One region of the Rhizobium sp. YTU87027 genome, then DNA from elsewhere that is predicted to be linked to it. Evidence: predicted binding sites of a transcription regulator. Region 1 holds the regulator's gene; each other region holds the start of a gene.
The links. The regulator LexA, encoded in region 1, represses DNA repair genes until DNA is damaged. The targets are predictions, from matches to a motif close to TGTTCNNNNTGTGTTCNG.
Positions count from the first base shown of each region.

Region 1 (3,841 bases):
GTTGGCTTTGTCGAAGGACGACTTATAGACGAGACCAAGACCAAGCTTGTCGCAGAGTTCCTTAAGCACGCCCGCGACCATGAAGGCATGGTCACGGCTCTCCATTTGACACGGGCCGGCAATCAGCGACAGCTTGCCGGTATTCGAAAAGGTGACGCGGCCGGCGCCTTGGCCAACCACGACTTCGGAATTTGTCTGGCTCATCGTTTCTCCTCGAAGGCGAAGAGCGCACCCTGGCCGGGCGCCGCCTTCACCAGAATTCGATTGTTCTTGCGCGTGTAGGTCATCCCGTTAGCAGCCAAATGCGCTTCTGTCACGGCGAGATCACTGACCGTGAAAACAATGGCGACGCCACGCAGGCCGCGATCGTTTGAGGGTGCGGGGATGTCGAAGTAGGCATCCAATCCATCTGGAGAGAGAACGCTCACTTTGGCGTTCGGAGTTGTAACACTCGCGCCAAAGGCCTCGTTGGTCACCGTGAGGCTGTGCGCCGCGGCGCGCACAAATAGTGCAAAAGCCTTTGGGTCCGGCGCGCCAAGAATGATCTCCGCGATTCCTTTGACGCCGTTCACATGGGTTTGCAGCGTCCTTCGATCAGACGGCAGCGGATTGACGCGTTGGCATGTGAAAAAGAAAAAGTCCGGAGCTCGCAGATCGACCGCGAACGCGAGCTTGAACGCGGCGGTTGCCTGAGAACCGTCGGGCAGCCTCATCGGTCGCTCGAACTGCAGCATCTCGCCACCGTTGATCTTTTCGGCAAGGAATCTGGCATGGTCGCGGTCGGCATCGGCGGTCGCGAAGACCGCAGCGGAGAACCCATCATCCCCGCATCGAAACCGAAAGGCGCGGTCACGCGCGGTAAAGACATTGCCCTTCTTCGCTGACGCCTCATACGGTTCTGCGCTGGCGACCGCGAGAGGCTCCAGGTAAGTTTCGTCGGCGAAGAATATGCAGGCGTTCTCGGTTCCAAAAGGATGCCGGGCATCGGGCGCGACGGTGAATCCGAGTTTTCCGAGACGCTCGCGGGCAAGTACAATATTGGAGACCGGCAGCACGATGTGGTCCAGCGGATGTGCTTCGCTCATGGCAAACTCCCGGGAATTTGCGAAGATGTGCGCCGGGCAAGGGAACAATGCAACCCCCTTCTGCGCTTTCGCTCAAAAGCAATGCAAAAACTGAACAAGTTGCAGGCAAGTTTTACGAAAATTTAGGTACTTGCGGAACACATATGGAACATATAGTGTCTGTTCTGGCTTTGTTTCACGACTCTGGGGTTCAACTTCGATGCTGACGCGCAAGCAACAGGAGCTTCTTCTCTTCATTCACGAACGAATGAAGGAGTCCGGTGTCCCCCCATCTTTTGACGAAATGAAAGACGCCTTGGACCTCGCGTCGAAGTCCGGCATCCACCGGCTAATTACTGCTCTGGAAGAACGTGGTTTCATTCGTCGACTGCCGAATCGAGCCCGTGCCCTGGAGGTCATCAAGCTTCCTGAAGCCTACAATCCGAGCTTGCAGCCCCGCCGCGGCTTTTCGCCGAGCGTCATCGAAGGCAGCCTCGGAAAGCCACAGCCGGTCGCGCCGCCGAAGCCGGCTGCACAAGCCGACAACGGCAATTCCGCCTCCGTGCCAGTCATGGGACGGATCGCCGCGGGCGTGCCGATTTCGGCAATCCAGAACATTACCCACGACATCACTGTTCCAGCCGACATGCTTGGCCCGGGCGAACACTATGCGCTTGAGGTCAAGGGCGACTCGATGATCGAAGCCGGCATCTTTGATGGCGACACGGTGATCATCCGCAACGCCAGCACTGCAAATGCCGGCGACATCGTTGTCGCACTTGTCGATGACGAGGAAGCAACCCTTAAGCGCTTCCGCCGCAAAGGCGCTTCCATTGCGCTTGAGGCCGCGAACCCGGCTTATGAAACGCGTATTTTCGGGCCCGACCGTGTCAAGGTTCAGGGCAAGCTCGTCGGCCTCATTCGCCGTTATCATTGAAGAACGGCGGCTCACCGTCGAAGGTGCCGCTCCGCCAGTTGTATGCCCGATGCCACATCCAAGGGCGGTCAAGTGTGGTGTAGGCCGTCGTTACCACGGGTACACCTTGGTCATCTATCCTTATCTCAGCAGCGCCCGAACGACGCAGGGTTTCGCCGGTGAACAGAAGCGCGCCCGACCGGCATGCCGTCGCCCGCAGGCGAGCGGGCGTTACGACGATATCGGCTGTATCGCAGGCAGCGCCGAAATAAGCGGGATTTTCGACGATTGTCACGACGTAGCCGCTATCATGCGGGGCGGTGCACCAGGCGCCTTTCAGGCAGACAAAGCGGTTCTCAGCGCCCGTCGATGCCTAACGTAGCGCGTTGCGAGCGTTACGCAATTCCGTTGCTGAGAGTCGTGGAGCTTCCCCTTTATTTCCGCGCTGCCGAACAGGGCCGACGCCTTCCAACAATTGCGGTGGCTGGCTTAACTCCGCCGCGAGCGCCCTTCGCCATTGATCGAAGACGAAGTCAGGCGGATGGGGTCGATTGGATGCAAGGACCTGCCCTTTGACAATCGCGACAAGACTGCCGTCCTCGGCGATGACAATGTCGGGGGCGGTCTGGACGGCGCCAATGCCACAAGGGCGGTTGCCAACGCGATCACGGCAGCGCCGAGATAGCGGAGCTTGGTTCGCAGAAGGGCAAGCGAGAGGAAGCCCGCGACCGCCACCGGAAAGCACCAACCCGGCAGTCGTCCGATATCGACGTTGCCACCCCAGCCCGAGACCATCTTGGCAATGGCGATCACGATGTCGAGCCCGAAGCCCGCGATTTTCCAGGGAATAATATCGAGGCTAAACGGCGTCAGCAACATCGCGAACATCCCCATTGGCATTACCACAAAAGAGATCACCGGCATGGCCATGAGATTTGCGGGTAGTCCGTAAGCGCTGAGCCGGTGGAAGTGTTCGACACCAAAGAGCGCCGTCGAGAAGCCGCCGATCATCGAGGTCAGCAAGGTGCACCCAAAGAAGCGAGCGACAAGCGATGGGCTTCACTGCGGCGACCTGCAGCAGAGGGTGTTCGCGCGCGCTTCTCTGTGACCAGATTAGGGCGAGCCTCGCTGCGAATGACATCTGGAAGCTCGGTCCCAGCGCCTCGGACGGAGACGGGAGCAGGATCACCCAGGCGGACAAGGCGATGTTGCGTAAGCTGATCGACGGTCGATCGAAGAACACGGCAGTGAGCATGATCGCCATCATGATGAAGGCACGTTCCGCCGACACCGCGAAGCCCGAGATCATGTAATAGGCCGTCAGCGCTGCCAGCGCGCCAGCCGCGGCGGTCTTCTTGGTCGGATATGCCTGGACAACGGAAGGAAACAGGCTCAACGCCTGGCGCAGGCCGACGAAAAAGATGCCGGCCGACATGGCCATGTTAAGGCCGGAGATCGCCACGATATGTGCCAGGCCAGCCTGACGCAGGGCATCGGTCGTTTCCTGCGAGATGGCACGCCGCTCGTCGGTGACAAGCGAGGCGGCGAAGGCACCGGTATCGCCCGGCAGGATCTCGCGGATACGGTCACCTATACCGCTTCGAAGTGCGTCCAACCAATTCACCGCGCCATTCCACGGCGGCTGCTCACCGACGGTTGCTGGCATCGAAGCGCTTGGCGCATCCGTTCGCGCCAATCCCGTCGAAATAGGCGCTGAAAGCAAAATCGTTGAGCCCGGGGAGCGCGGGTCCGGCAGGCGGCGTCAGCAGCGAGCGACCCGTCAACCACGCACCGATGCCGAATGGTTCCGCCTGCCCGCGCGCGACGACGGAAACCCGCTCAGGTGGCCGCCTTATCTCGG
Region 1 covers NZ_CP098440.1:1,321,978-1,325,818, reverse strand. The annotation lists gene kdsA (3-deoxy-8-phosphooctulonate synthase) at 1-204, opposite strand, end outside; gene NBG89_RS06705 (VOC family protein) at 201-1,085, opposite strand; gene lexA (transcriptional repressor LexA) at 1,285-2,001, shown strand; partial or broken gene NBG89_RS06695 (ComEC/Rec2 family competence protein) at 1,982-3,841, opposite strand, start outside.

Region 2 (3,841 bases), 1.3 Mb from region 1:
ATGACCAGCATGCGGCGCGGCACGCCGATCTGGATGGCAGCAAGGCCAATGCCCGGCGCATCGTACATGGTTTCAAGCATGTCGTCGGCAAGGCGCTGAAAATCGGCATCGACGCGCTCGATCGGCTTGGAAACCTGACGAAGCAGCGGATCGGGGAGAATGATGAGTGGCTTGATGGTCATGGCGTTCCCATAACGCATCTTTTTCCAGGATGGAATTATCCGACAGGCGGGCGGAGCGCTTTTTTGCGCTCCAGCCCGGAAATTTGCCGTATTCGTGTCAGGCGGCGCGACGCGGAGCGATCATCGAACGACGTTCAACGCCGGTCCGGAAGCGCTGCAGCAATGCCACCAGATTGTCGACTTCGCCACGAAGGTGCCGCGTCTCGGCAGAGGTGTTCTCGACCATTCCCGAGTTCTGCTGGGTGATCGTGTCCATGTTGCGGATGGCGACGCTGACCTCATTGACACCTGTTGCCTGATCGCGGGCGGCGGCGGCGATGTCGGCGACGAAGCGGTTGATGACATCGATACGGTTGATCATGTCGCTCAGCGCCTCGCCGGTGCTGCTGACGATGTCGACGCCCTCGTTCACCTGGACCGAGCTTTCCGAAATCAGGTTCTTGATCTCCTTGGCAGCGTCGGCGGTGCGTTGCGCGAGCTGGCGGACTTCCTGCGCCACCACGGCAAAGCCCTTGCCCGCATCGCCGGCGCGCGCGGCTTCGACACCGGCGTTCAGCGCCAGCAGGTTCGTCTGGAAGGCAATCTCATCGATCACGCCGATGATCTTTGCAATCTCGGTCGACGACTTTTCGATGCCGGCCATCGCCGAAACGGCGCTGGTGACGAGTTCGCCCGAATTCTTGGCCTTCTGCTGCGTCTCCCGAACGGCACCCGATGCCTTTTCGGCGTTTGCGGCAGTCTGACCGACGCTGACGGAAAGCTGCTGGAGCGCCGCCGAGCTTTCCTCGACGCCCGCGGCCTGCTGGGCGGTTCGCAAGGCAAGGTCATCGGAAGCCTTGGCGATAATATCGGTGCCCCTCAGGATTTCGCCCGAGGTTGCCCGCACTGAGGCAAAAGATGTACGAAGAGCCGCGACCGCACGGTTGTAATCGTCGGCCATGTCCTTGAAGTTGCCCGGAAGGTCGGACGGCAGTGTCGCCTCAAGATCGCCGTTCGAGAGCGCTTCCAGGCTGCGGCGAAGATGATCGAGCGCGATTGTCTGATCCTGCTCGGCTTTCGCGCGCTCTTCCTCCAGCTTCCGGCGCTTCTCTTCAAGCGCTTCGAGGTAGACCGAGATCGAGTAGTCCATATCGAGCATCGCGGCTTTGATGACGGCGGCAAGCTTTTCAGCCAGCACCTTGCCCTGCTGCCTTGCGAACATAGAGGGCCACTGCTTGGCCATCAGGCCCTTGACGAGTTCGCTCATCAGCAAGGCATAGCCGCCGATATACCAGCGCGGTTCGAGGCCGATGCGGGCATGCGTCTTGCCGACCGCGACAACACCTTTCACATAGGCCTCGTCGAAGTTGCCGCCAGCCAGATTGGCCCAATGGTCTTCCTGGCGCTTCTTGGCCTGCCCCATATGCGCCTTGTCGGCAAAGAAGCTCGCGACCTCGGATGTCTTCGTCAGTTTCGCGTAGAACTTGTCGAGAGCACCGCCGAGTAGCTCGGAGATCGCCGGACGCATTTCGCGGAGCGCCGTGCGAGCTCCATCGTCCAGCTCGATGAAATCGAGGCGTTGCTTGAGCGCGCTGTCGGATTGCTGGCTGGTCATGATGTCTCTGCTTTGTGATTGATACGAAAGGAAATTTGAGCAGAGCTTTTGCGCAATATGGTTGAGCAATAGTTAAGTAGGCTCCTCATTTGTCGGCCGTCGTTTGTTCCTTCCGGTCATCTCACTTGCCAAAACGCTTGTGAGTTGTTCACGTTTTGATCTAGATATCTCATTTGAGTTTGCTATTGTTGCCGGCATGAACACCAGCTCTGAGTCGTTTCTCCTCGCCCTGTCGCAGACAAGCCCCGCCATGCTGGCCCTCGCCGGAGGCGCAATCGCCGCGCTCATCCTGCTTCTGGTCGTCCTCCTCGTCCGCGGCGGGCAGGTGCGACGCGAGCAGGCCGAGGTGGCGAGTCTTCGTGCGGCCGAAACGGATGCCCGCATGGCGGAACTTCTGAAGATCCAGGCAGAGATGCACGGACGCATGTCGACGATGGCCGAGGTGTTCGGCTCGAGACAGTCCGAGCTCAACCAGGCGATCAACCAGCGCCTGGACGGAATGTCGCAGCGCGTCAGCACGACGATCAGCGAACAGACCAAATCGACGCACGAGAACCTGCAACAGCTGCAGGAGCGTCTCGCCGTCATCGATGCCGCCCAGAGCAACATCCAGACGCTGGCGAAGGACGTCGTCGGCCTGCAGGCGATCCTCTCCAACAAGCAGACGCGCGGCGCTTTCGGCCAATCGCGAATGGAGACGATCGTTGCCGACGGCCTGCCGATGGGCGCCTATGCATTCCAGCAAACGCTGTCCAACGGCTCGCGCCCCGACTGCACGATCCGTATGCCCAACGGCGCACCGCCCCTGGTGATCGACGCGAAATTTCCGCTTGAGGCCTGGAACGCGATCCGAGATGCCGGTGGTCCGGATGGAGCCAAGGTCGCCTCGCAGCAGTTCCGCCGCGATATGGAAACGCATATTCGCGACATCTCCGAGAAATACCTGATCCAGGGGGAGACACAGGACACGGCCTTCATGTTCGTGCCATCGGAATCGATCTTCGCGGAGATCCACGAGAATTTCGAAGCGATCGTGCAGAAGGCGCATCGATCGCGCATCGTCATCGTGTCTCCTTCGCTGCTGATGCTGTCCATCCAGGTCATCCAAGCTGTGCTGAAGGATCAGCGGATGCGGGCGCAGGCACACGTCATCCAGGGCGAAGTCGCGAATCTGATGGACGATCTCGGTCGCCTCGACGAGCGCGTCCGCAAGCTGCAGAACCATTTTTCCATGGCCCAGAGGGATGTCGACCAGATCCTCACCTCCGCCGATAAACTCACCAAGCGCGGCGCGAAGATCGAGGCTCTGGAATTCGAGGGCGGCGACAGCGGGAAGGCCGGCCGCGACAATGATCCCGCAGATCCCGCACCAAAATCCGTCGACAGTCGCAGTGGGCTTCTCAAGCTCAGGGTGGTTGACGACGAGTAAGGCCTTCGGGCAGTGTCGCGCCCAAGAAAAACACCGGACGGGACACCCATGATCACAGTTTTCGGCTCCATCAACATGGACCTCATCGCCACCACCGCACGCTTGCCGAAACCCGGCGAGACGGTCGCTGGCAATGGCTTCTCGACCGCCGCAGGCGGCAAGGGCGCCAATCAGGCGCTGGCGGCGCGACGCGCCGGACGCATCGTACACATGGCAGGCGCCGTCGGCCGCGATAGCTTCGCGGAGCCAGCGCTCGCGCTCCTGAAAGACGCCGGTACAGAGCTTGGGACAGTCAAGCAGGTCGACGAGCCGACAGGAACCGCGCTGATCCTCGTCGGCGGTGACGGCGAAAACATGATTGCCGTTGTGCCCGGCGCAAATGGTACGGTGACGCCAGCCGATGCCGACGCGGCGGTGGGTGCCATGAGCAAGGACGACATCCTGATGCTTCAGTTTGAAGTTCCCGTTCCGGCCGTCGAGCAGGCGCTAGCCGGCGCCCGCGCCAAAGGCGTGACGACCGTTCTCAACCTCGCCCCGCTGATCGACGATGCCGCTCGCCTCGGTCGCCTTGCCGACATCGTGATCGCAAACGAAACAGAGTTCGAGCGCCTTGCCGGCCAGGAGAACATGGCGGCA
Region 2 covers NZ_CP098440.1:60,292-64,132, reverse strand. The annotation lists gene def (peptide deformylase) at 1-182, opposite strand, end outside; gene NBG89_RS00305 (methyl-accepting chemotaxis protein) at 280-1,776, opposite strand; gene NBG89_RS00300 (DNA recombination protein RmuC) at 1,973-3,205, shown strand; gene NBG89_RS00295 (ribokinase) at 3,254-3,841, shown strand, end outside.
Region 2: NBG89_RS00300 (DNA recombination protein RmuC) is a predicted target of LexA. The motif match lies at 1,922-1,939, and genes of this name have one in related genera.

Region 3 (3,841 bases), 860 kb from region 1:
GCAGGCGGAAGCCGATGCGATGAAGGCGGTCCGTTCCGCCGCCGTCGATCTGGCAATTGCCGCCGCCGAAAATGTTCTGGCGAAGAAGGCCGATACGAAGGTTCAGTCCGAGCTCTTCAGCGACGCCCTCGGCCAAGTCAAGAGCCGCCTCAACTAAGGTAGGCATCTCGCTTTCGAAGAAGCCCCGCAATGCGGGGCTTTTTTGTTTTGGGCGATGCTGATCGGTTGCGGACGGATCAGTCGCTATCTATGTCGCCAGGCACCTTTTTCAGCGGGCTGAAAGTCATGCGGTGCAGCGAACAGGGGCCGTGCTTCTCGATGCCAGCCCGGTGCTGTGCTGTGCCATAGCCGGCATGCGCGGCAAACCCATAGACGGGGAAGGTGCTGTCAGCTCGTGCCATCATCCGGTCCCGCGTCACCTTGGCGACAATGGAGGCGGCGGCGATGGAGACCGAACGCGCATCACCCTTGACCACCGCCTGCCCCGGGCAGTCGAGCCCTGGCGGAACGTCGAGCCCATCCGTCAGGACATAGCTTGCAGGGACAGACAAACCGCAGATGGCGCGGCGCATGGCGTCGAGGCTGGCCTTGCGGATATCGGTCTCGTCGATACGGGTCGAACTCGAGGAGGCGATAGACACAGTTGCAGTTGCAAGGATCTGAACGAAAAGCTCCTCGCGCTTCTGCGCCGAAAGCTGCTTCGAGTCGTTCAGGCCGTCGGGAATACGCTTGGGGTCGAGAATGACGGCGGCTGCCACCACGGGGCCGGCCAGCGGCCCCCTCCCAGCTTCATCGGCGCCGGCAACTGGCCAATGACCGGCCTTGCGCGCCTTCAGCTCCAGCCGGAAATCCGGCACGAGCGGGACATCTTCGAAAAGCATAGGAGAATCGGGTGACGTGCGACGTTTCATGCGGCTGAACCTCGCACGCCAACCCGATTTCCTGCAAGTCCTCGGATCAGGGCGGCGGGCCGGGGACTCGAGCGCGGAAGGGCAGGGCAACCATCCGCGAAGCTCAAATATCAAAGCAGCGAAAGCTGCACTCCGCTGCCATCGGGCGGAACGAAGAGATCATCCCGCAACGGCATGCTGCGGCGGGTCATGCCGAGTCGCTTCGTCGCCATCTCGAAACGGCGTGCAATCTGCCAGGCATAGGGTCCGGCACCTTTCATTCGCTTGCCGAACTCCGCATCGTAGTCCTTGCCGCCGCGCATCGAGCGGACCAGCGCCATGACGTGGCGGTAGCGGTCGGGATAATTTTGCAGCAGCCAGTCGCGAAACAGCGGCGACACTTCGAGGGGCAGGCGCAGGATCACATAACCCGCCTCTGTCGCACCCGCCGCGTGCGCCGAATCCAGAATGCGCTCAAGCTCGTGGTCGTTGAGTGCCGGAATCATTGGGGCAGCCATCACCGATGTCTGGATTCCTGCCTCGGAAAGCGCGCGGATGGCCTCCAGCCGACGCGTCGGCGTCGAGGCGCGGGGTTCCATGGTCCGCGCCAGCCTTCGGTCGAGCGTCGTCACCGACAGCGAAACACGGACAAGGTTCCTCTCCGCCATCGCCGAAAGAATGTCGAGGTCGCGCATGATCATTGCCGACTTGGTTACGATCGAAACCGGATGGTTTGCCTTTTCCAGCACCTCGAGAATCTGCCGCATGATGCGCCATTCCTTCTCGATCGGCTGATAGGGATCGGTATTGGTTCCGATCGCGATGACGCGTGGCTTATAGCCGGGCTTCGCCAATTCGCGTTCCAGGAGCTTCGCAGCATCCGGTTTGGCGAAGAGCTTGGCCTCGAAGTCCAGACCGGCGGAAAGGCCCATATAGGCATGCGTCGGTCGCGCAAAGCAGTAGATGCAGCCATGCTCGCAGCCGCGGTAGGGGTTGATCGAACGGTCAAAGGGAATGTCGGGCGACTCGTTGCGGGTGATGGCCGTTCGCGGCTTTTCGATCTGCACCTCGGTCTTGAACGGCGGCAGATCCTCAACGTTCTGCCAGCCATCGTCGAACGCCTCGCGACGCAGAGCTTCGAAACGCCCGCTCGGATTGAGCCCGGCCGCGCGCCCCCGGCGCCGGTCCACATCGATCCGCAGACCGGCAGATACGATCATCGCATCGGCAATATCTGCCGTGTTGGCAGGCGCAAATGCGGCCTGCCCTGCAAGGGACTGCTCGTTCATCGGATTCTCCGCTGGCGGAAGCTTTGCTTCCCACCGTTTTGATGATTAAATTCCTATCGGCAAAATGAGAACAATGCAAGAACAAAATAAGGAAAGTGCCGCTGGCAAATTTTTGTGCGGCGCTTTATGAATAGGCAATGTTGACTGTTGTACTTGAATGCCAGGATCAGGAGCCTGAGCTGGCGCAGACGTTATCGGTGTTGGTTGCAGGCGCAGTGGAGGGGCTTGTCAGCGACGTCGTGGTGCTTGACCACGACTCGCGAGATGGGACGTCGAGGGTGGCCGACGCCGCCGGCTGCCGCTTCCATTCGCAATGGGATATCAAGGACATCGTGCGCTCGGCGCGGGGCGAGTGGCTGCTTTTCGTCGAGCCGGGAGCGCGACCGCAGACCGGCTGGATCGACGAGATTGCCGAGTACATGGCTCTGAACAAACTGCCGGCGCGCTTCACCGCTTCGCGAGGATATCGACGTCCTTTCCTGCAGCGCATCGGCCGGGCCTCGCGGCCGCTGGAGCTTGGCCTTCTCCTCCCCAAGAAGCAGGCATTGGCCGCGGCAAGAAGCGGAATGCGCCTCTCAGAATTCGCGAAAGGGCAAAAGCTGCGTAAGCTTTCCAGCGAACTGATTCCATCCTGGGTCGCGCGCGCCGCACGATAGCGGCGTGTCATGCTCTCTCACTTCCCTGCAAATGATGGCGCCCGATACAATTTTGCGCTATAATTCGCACATGGCGCCGCCCGAGCGCCTCGCTTCGTGACGGTCGACCATGGAATGCCGGCAGACGGCAGAACAGGTCAGCGGAAGTCTCCTCTTCTGCCGGTTTTCGGCAAAAGGAGGTGCGTCATGAAACGCAATATGATCCGCGGCCTCTTCTTGGCCGTCATATTGACGACATCGATGATCGCGCATCCGCATTCGGCAGCATCGCAGATGATGCGCAGTTGCGCAGGCCGATCCGAAGTCGTCAATTTCCTCGACAAGAACTTTGCCGAGAGGCTGACGGCAGTCGGGTTGATCAACCAGAACGCCATGCTTGAGGTCTATGCCGCGCAGAGTGGCACGTGGACGCTGCTCATCACGGATGTTCATGGCGTGAGCTGCATCCTGCTGTCGGGTGATAGCTGGGAGTCGATGCCTGTTCTGCCGGGCATCGGTACATAGAACTGTAGGCAGTATGCCGGAGCAATCCGTTACTTGCTGGCACCGCGCTTCAAATGCTCATCGAGGCGCGGCATGATCTCCACGAAATTGCAGGGCATATGGCGGTAGTCGAGTTGCAATTTTAGTATGCCGTCCCAGGCATCCTTGCAGGCGCCGGGGGAGCCCGGTAGCACGAAAATAAAGGTCGCGTTGGCAACGCCCGCCGTGGCTCGGGACTGAATCGTCGAGGTGCCGATCTTCTCGTAGGAGATACGGTGGAAGACCGCCGAAAAGCCATCCATCTTCTTCTCGAAAAGCGGCTCCAGAGCTTCCGGCGTAACGTCGCGGCCGGTAAAGCCGGTTCCCCCGGTGGTGATGACGACGTCGATATCGTCGCGTTCGGTCCATGCCTTGACGCGCGAAGCGATCGCCTGCCGGTCATCGGGGACGATCGCGCGGTCAATCAACCGGTGACCGGCCTCCGTGATCCTGGAAACCAACGTATCGCCAGAACGGTCATCGG
Region 3 covers NZ_CP098440.1:466,712-470,552, forward strand. The annotation lists gene NBG89_RS02300 (F0F1 ATP synthase subunit B) at 1-157, shown strand, start outside; gene NBG89_RS02305 (ribonuclease HII) at 237-911, opposite strand; gene NBG89_RS02310 (PA0069 family radical SAM protein) at 1,022-2,179, opposite strand; gene NBG89_RS02315 (glycosyl transferase) at 2,317-2,835, shown strand; gene NBG89_RS02320 (hypothetical protein) at 3,022-3,339, shown strand; gene moaB (molybdenum cofactor biosynthesis protein B) at 3,369-3,841, opposite strand, start outside.
Region 3: NBG89_RS02310 (PA0069 family radical SAM protein) is a predicted target of LexA. The motif match lies at 2,246-2,263, and genes of this name have one in related genera.

Region 4 (3,841 bases), 650 kb from region 1:
GTCGCCGACACGATCTCGAAATACTGCAGGGGTGCCAATATCGAGGCGGGTGCCGCACGGTAGGCATAGACGCCGAAGATGCCGGCAATGGCCGCCGTGACACCGACGCCGAGCAGGTAGAGGTAGCCGCGGCCATCCGGCATCACCGCATCAAAGACGTCAGAGCCCGTGCCGCTACCGAGTGCGAGCAGGATGGCGCAGAAGAGCAAACCCCAGACGCCCATCTGAAGCTGCATCGCCCACGGATCTTCCCGGTGCGACAGCACGCGGGTCATCAAGGCGAATATGGCGATGCAGAACGCGCTGACCACAGGCAGGAGCGCGACGTAGCCGACCTCCTGGAAGCTTGGCTGAATGATCAGCATCGCGCCGAAGAATCCGACGCCGCAGGCCGTGTAGCGGCGCCAACCGATCGTCTCCTTGAGGAAGATACTACTCAGGATCGTCAATATGATCGGTTCGACGAAGAAGATCGCGATGGCGTCGGCGACCGGCATGTACTTCAGTGTCGCGACAAAGGAGATCATGGAGACGGTTATGATGGCGCCGCGGATGGCGTGAAAGATGTTCGCCCGCCAGGAGAAGGTTTTCCAGCTTCCGCGCCAGATGACGATCGGCAACATGCACAGCGCTTGCACGACAAAGCGGGCGGCTGTGATCTCTGCCGCAGGAATCGTGGCGATCGCGAGCTTGGAGAAGATGTCGATGATCGGCGATACGAGCACCGACAGGAACATCAGGAGAATGCCGGTCGAAACCTCCGAAGTGGAGGTGGGACGGGAAGAAATACCATGGCTCATCGCGAAATCCTTCAGTTCAGGATCTTGCGATCGCTTCGTCGCACCAGTCGGCGAATGCGGTGATGGCCGCGTCCGCTCCAATTTCATTCAGCGTTTCGTGGCGCATGTCCTGATATATCTGTGTCGTGATACGGGAGAAGCCATGCGCTTTCAAATGGTTTGAAAGCCAGATCACCGCTTTTCCGCCATCTGTTGCCGGATCCTGCCCGCCTCCTACAAGGTGGATGGGTATCTGCTTCGGCAGCCGGTCCAGATGCGGCGTTTGTGGTGCGCGAAACGTCAGTTCGAAGATATCGAGCCAGAGGGACACCGAGGCATCGAAGCCGCACAGCGGGTCGGCGATATATTTGTCAACCTCGACCGGGTCGCGACTTAACCAGTCAAACTCTGTTCGACGATTGGCAATGGACTTTCCCCAAGTGCCGAAGGTGAGCTTCGGCAAGATACCGCTCGGAACATCGGAGCCTTTCAGGGCTCGTTCGGCCAACAGGATCGCCTGCGCGGCTCGCCCGGAGATGCCCGGGTTGAAATTCGAATTCCAGACGGCGACGGCGTCATATTTCTCGGGGTGGGTGACCGCAGCGTTAAGCGCGATGAGACCTCCCATCGAATGCCCGAATAGGATGACTGGCAGGCCGGGATACCGCTTTGCCGCATATTCACGGACAGAGCCGACATCGTCGATCACCTGCCGGATACCGTCCCTGCGGGCAAAACGCCCGATCGGCGCATCCGGCGCAGTCGTTTCTCCATGTCCACGGTGATCGAAGGCAAAGACATGGTAGCCGCGAGCCGCCATCGCTGCCGCGAAACGGGCGTAGCGCTTGGAATGCTCGGCCAGTCCATGGGAGACAAGGATAATTCCGCGTGCCTCGAATTGTGCCGGTTCGTGATGAAAACCAAGCGAGGCGTTCGCCGTTTCAAGGCTTTGCGTATCTGCGAACATCAGATCCTCCCGTTGGCGGGAGAAGATCAGATCACCCAGAAAATGCAACACGTCCAAATATTTATGCGACGGGATTTTCGCACCCTACGGATTGAGGGTTGTGAAAACGAACTTGGCGTGATTTCCTGTTCATGAATTGTTCTTTGTGAGGATGAAGATGAGCAATCCATTTCTGCGCATGGCTGTATTCCTGATTGCGATCACGGCCGCGGGCGCTGCAGGAGCCGAGGATGCCGCGGGAAGAACGCGCTTCATTCTGGCGGCCAGTTGGCAACCCGCATTTTGTGAAACCAACCAGCGCAAACCGGAATGCAGCAACCAGACCAAGGACAGGTTCGATGCAACCAATTTCTCGCTGCATGGGCTCTGGCCGATGCGCAAGGACTATTGCGACGTCTCCGGCAACCTGCGCGCCGCGGACAAGGACGGCGACTGGAAGAGACTGCCGGAGGTAGAGCTGTCTGCCGCGACCAAGGCCGCGCTCGAGAAGGCCATGCCCGGAACGCAATCCGGCTTGGAACGGCATGAGTGGATCAAACACGGCACGTGCACCAAGCTGAGTGCCGACGACTATTTCGCCACGTCAGTCCGGCTGATCGACGAACTCAATGCCTCGGCGGTCCGCGATTTGTTCGCGACCAATGTAGGCAAGCCGCTGACGGCGGAGGCGATCAAGGCCGCATTTGATAAAAGCTTTGGGACTGGCGCGGGAGATCGCGTCAAGATGAGTTGCCGGCGTGCCGGTGGAAACCGCGTCATCAGTGAACTCACGATTGGCCTTTCGGAAGACGCGACATCGAATGGCGAAACAAGCCTGCGCGACCTCATCCAAGGAGCAGGGCGGACGTCGTTCGGCTGCAATGATGGCGTCGTGGACGCGGCAGGGTTTTGATCTTGCCGCTCACGGAAAGCCAAAGCTTGGGCCTGTCTGCTGCAGAGCAGTGGCCATCTAGGTCCCGTTCTCGACGACGGTTACAAAAGCCTCTGGTTTTTGGCCGCCGCGCGTTGCTCCTTTGACCCAATTCGCCTACATAGCGGCAAAACTTAAATTCCCCCGCGGAGCGAGCAATCAATGGCACGTCAGTTCATCTACCATATGGCCGGCCTCAACAAGGCGTACGGCAACAAGAAGGTGCTGGAGAATATCCACCTTTCTTTCTATCCGGATGCCAAGATCGGTATCCTCGGCCCGAACGGTGCCGGTAAGTCGACCGTGCTGCGTATTATGGCCGGTCTCGACAAGGAATATACGGGGGAGGCCTGGCTCGCCGAAGGTGCTACGCTCGGCTATCTCGCTCAGGAGCCGCAACTCGACAATTCCAAGACCGTTCTTGAAAACGTCATGGAAGGTGTTGCTCCGAAAAAGGCGATCCTCGACCGCTACAACGAGCTGATGATGAACTATTCCGACGAGACGGCGGAAGAGGGCGCCAAGCTCCAGGATATCATCGATAGCCAGAATCTCTGGGACCTCGAAAGCCAGGTCGAAATGGCGATGGACGCGCTGCGCTGCCCGCCCGGCGACTCCTCGGTCGAAAAACTCTCGGGCGGTGAGAAGCGCCGCGTGGCGCTCTGCCGTCTGCTGCTGGCGCAGCCGGACTTGCTGCTGCTCGACGAGCCGACCAACCATCTCGACGCCGAGACGATCGCCTGGCTCGAAAAGCACTTGCGCGAATATCCGGGTGCCGTGCTGATGATCACCCACGACCGTTACTTCCTTGACAACGTCACCGGCTGGATCCTTGAGCTCGACCGCGGCCGTGGTATTCCCTACGAGGGCAATTACTCGGCCTACCTGCAGGCGAAGGCCAAGCGCATGCAGCAGGAAGGCCGCGAAGAAGCCTCCCGCCAGAAGGCGTTGTCGCGCGAACAGGAGTGGATCGCCTCCAGCCCGAAGGCCCGTCAGGCGAAGTCGAAAGCCCGTATTCGTGCCTACGACGAGCTGGTGGCAGCCGCCGCCGATCGTCGTCCCGGCGACGCGCAGATCGTCATTCCCGTCGGCGAGCGTCTCGGCCAGGTGGTCATCGAGGCTGAGAATCTTACCAAGGGCTACGGCGATACAATGCTGATCGAGAACCTGACCTTCAAGCTGCCG
Region 4 covers NZ_CP098440.1:1,975,927-1,979,767, reverse strand. The annotation lists gene NBG89_RS09940 (DMT family transporter) at 1-800, opposite strand, end outside; gene NBG89_RS09935 (alpha/beta fold hydrolase) at 817-1,746, opposite strand; gene NBG89_RS09930 (ribonuclease T2 family protein) at 1,904-2,638, shown strand; gene ettA (energy-dependent translational throttle protein EttA) at 2,819-3,841, shown strand, end outside.
Region 4: NBG89_RS09930 (ribonuclease T2 family protein) is a predicted target of LexA. The motif match lies at 1,873-1,890, and genes of this name have one in related genera.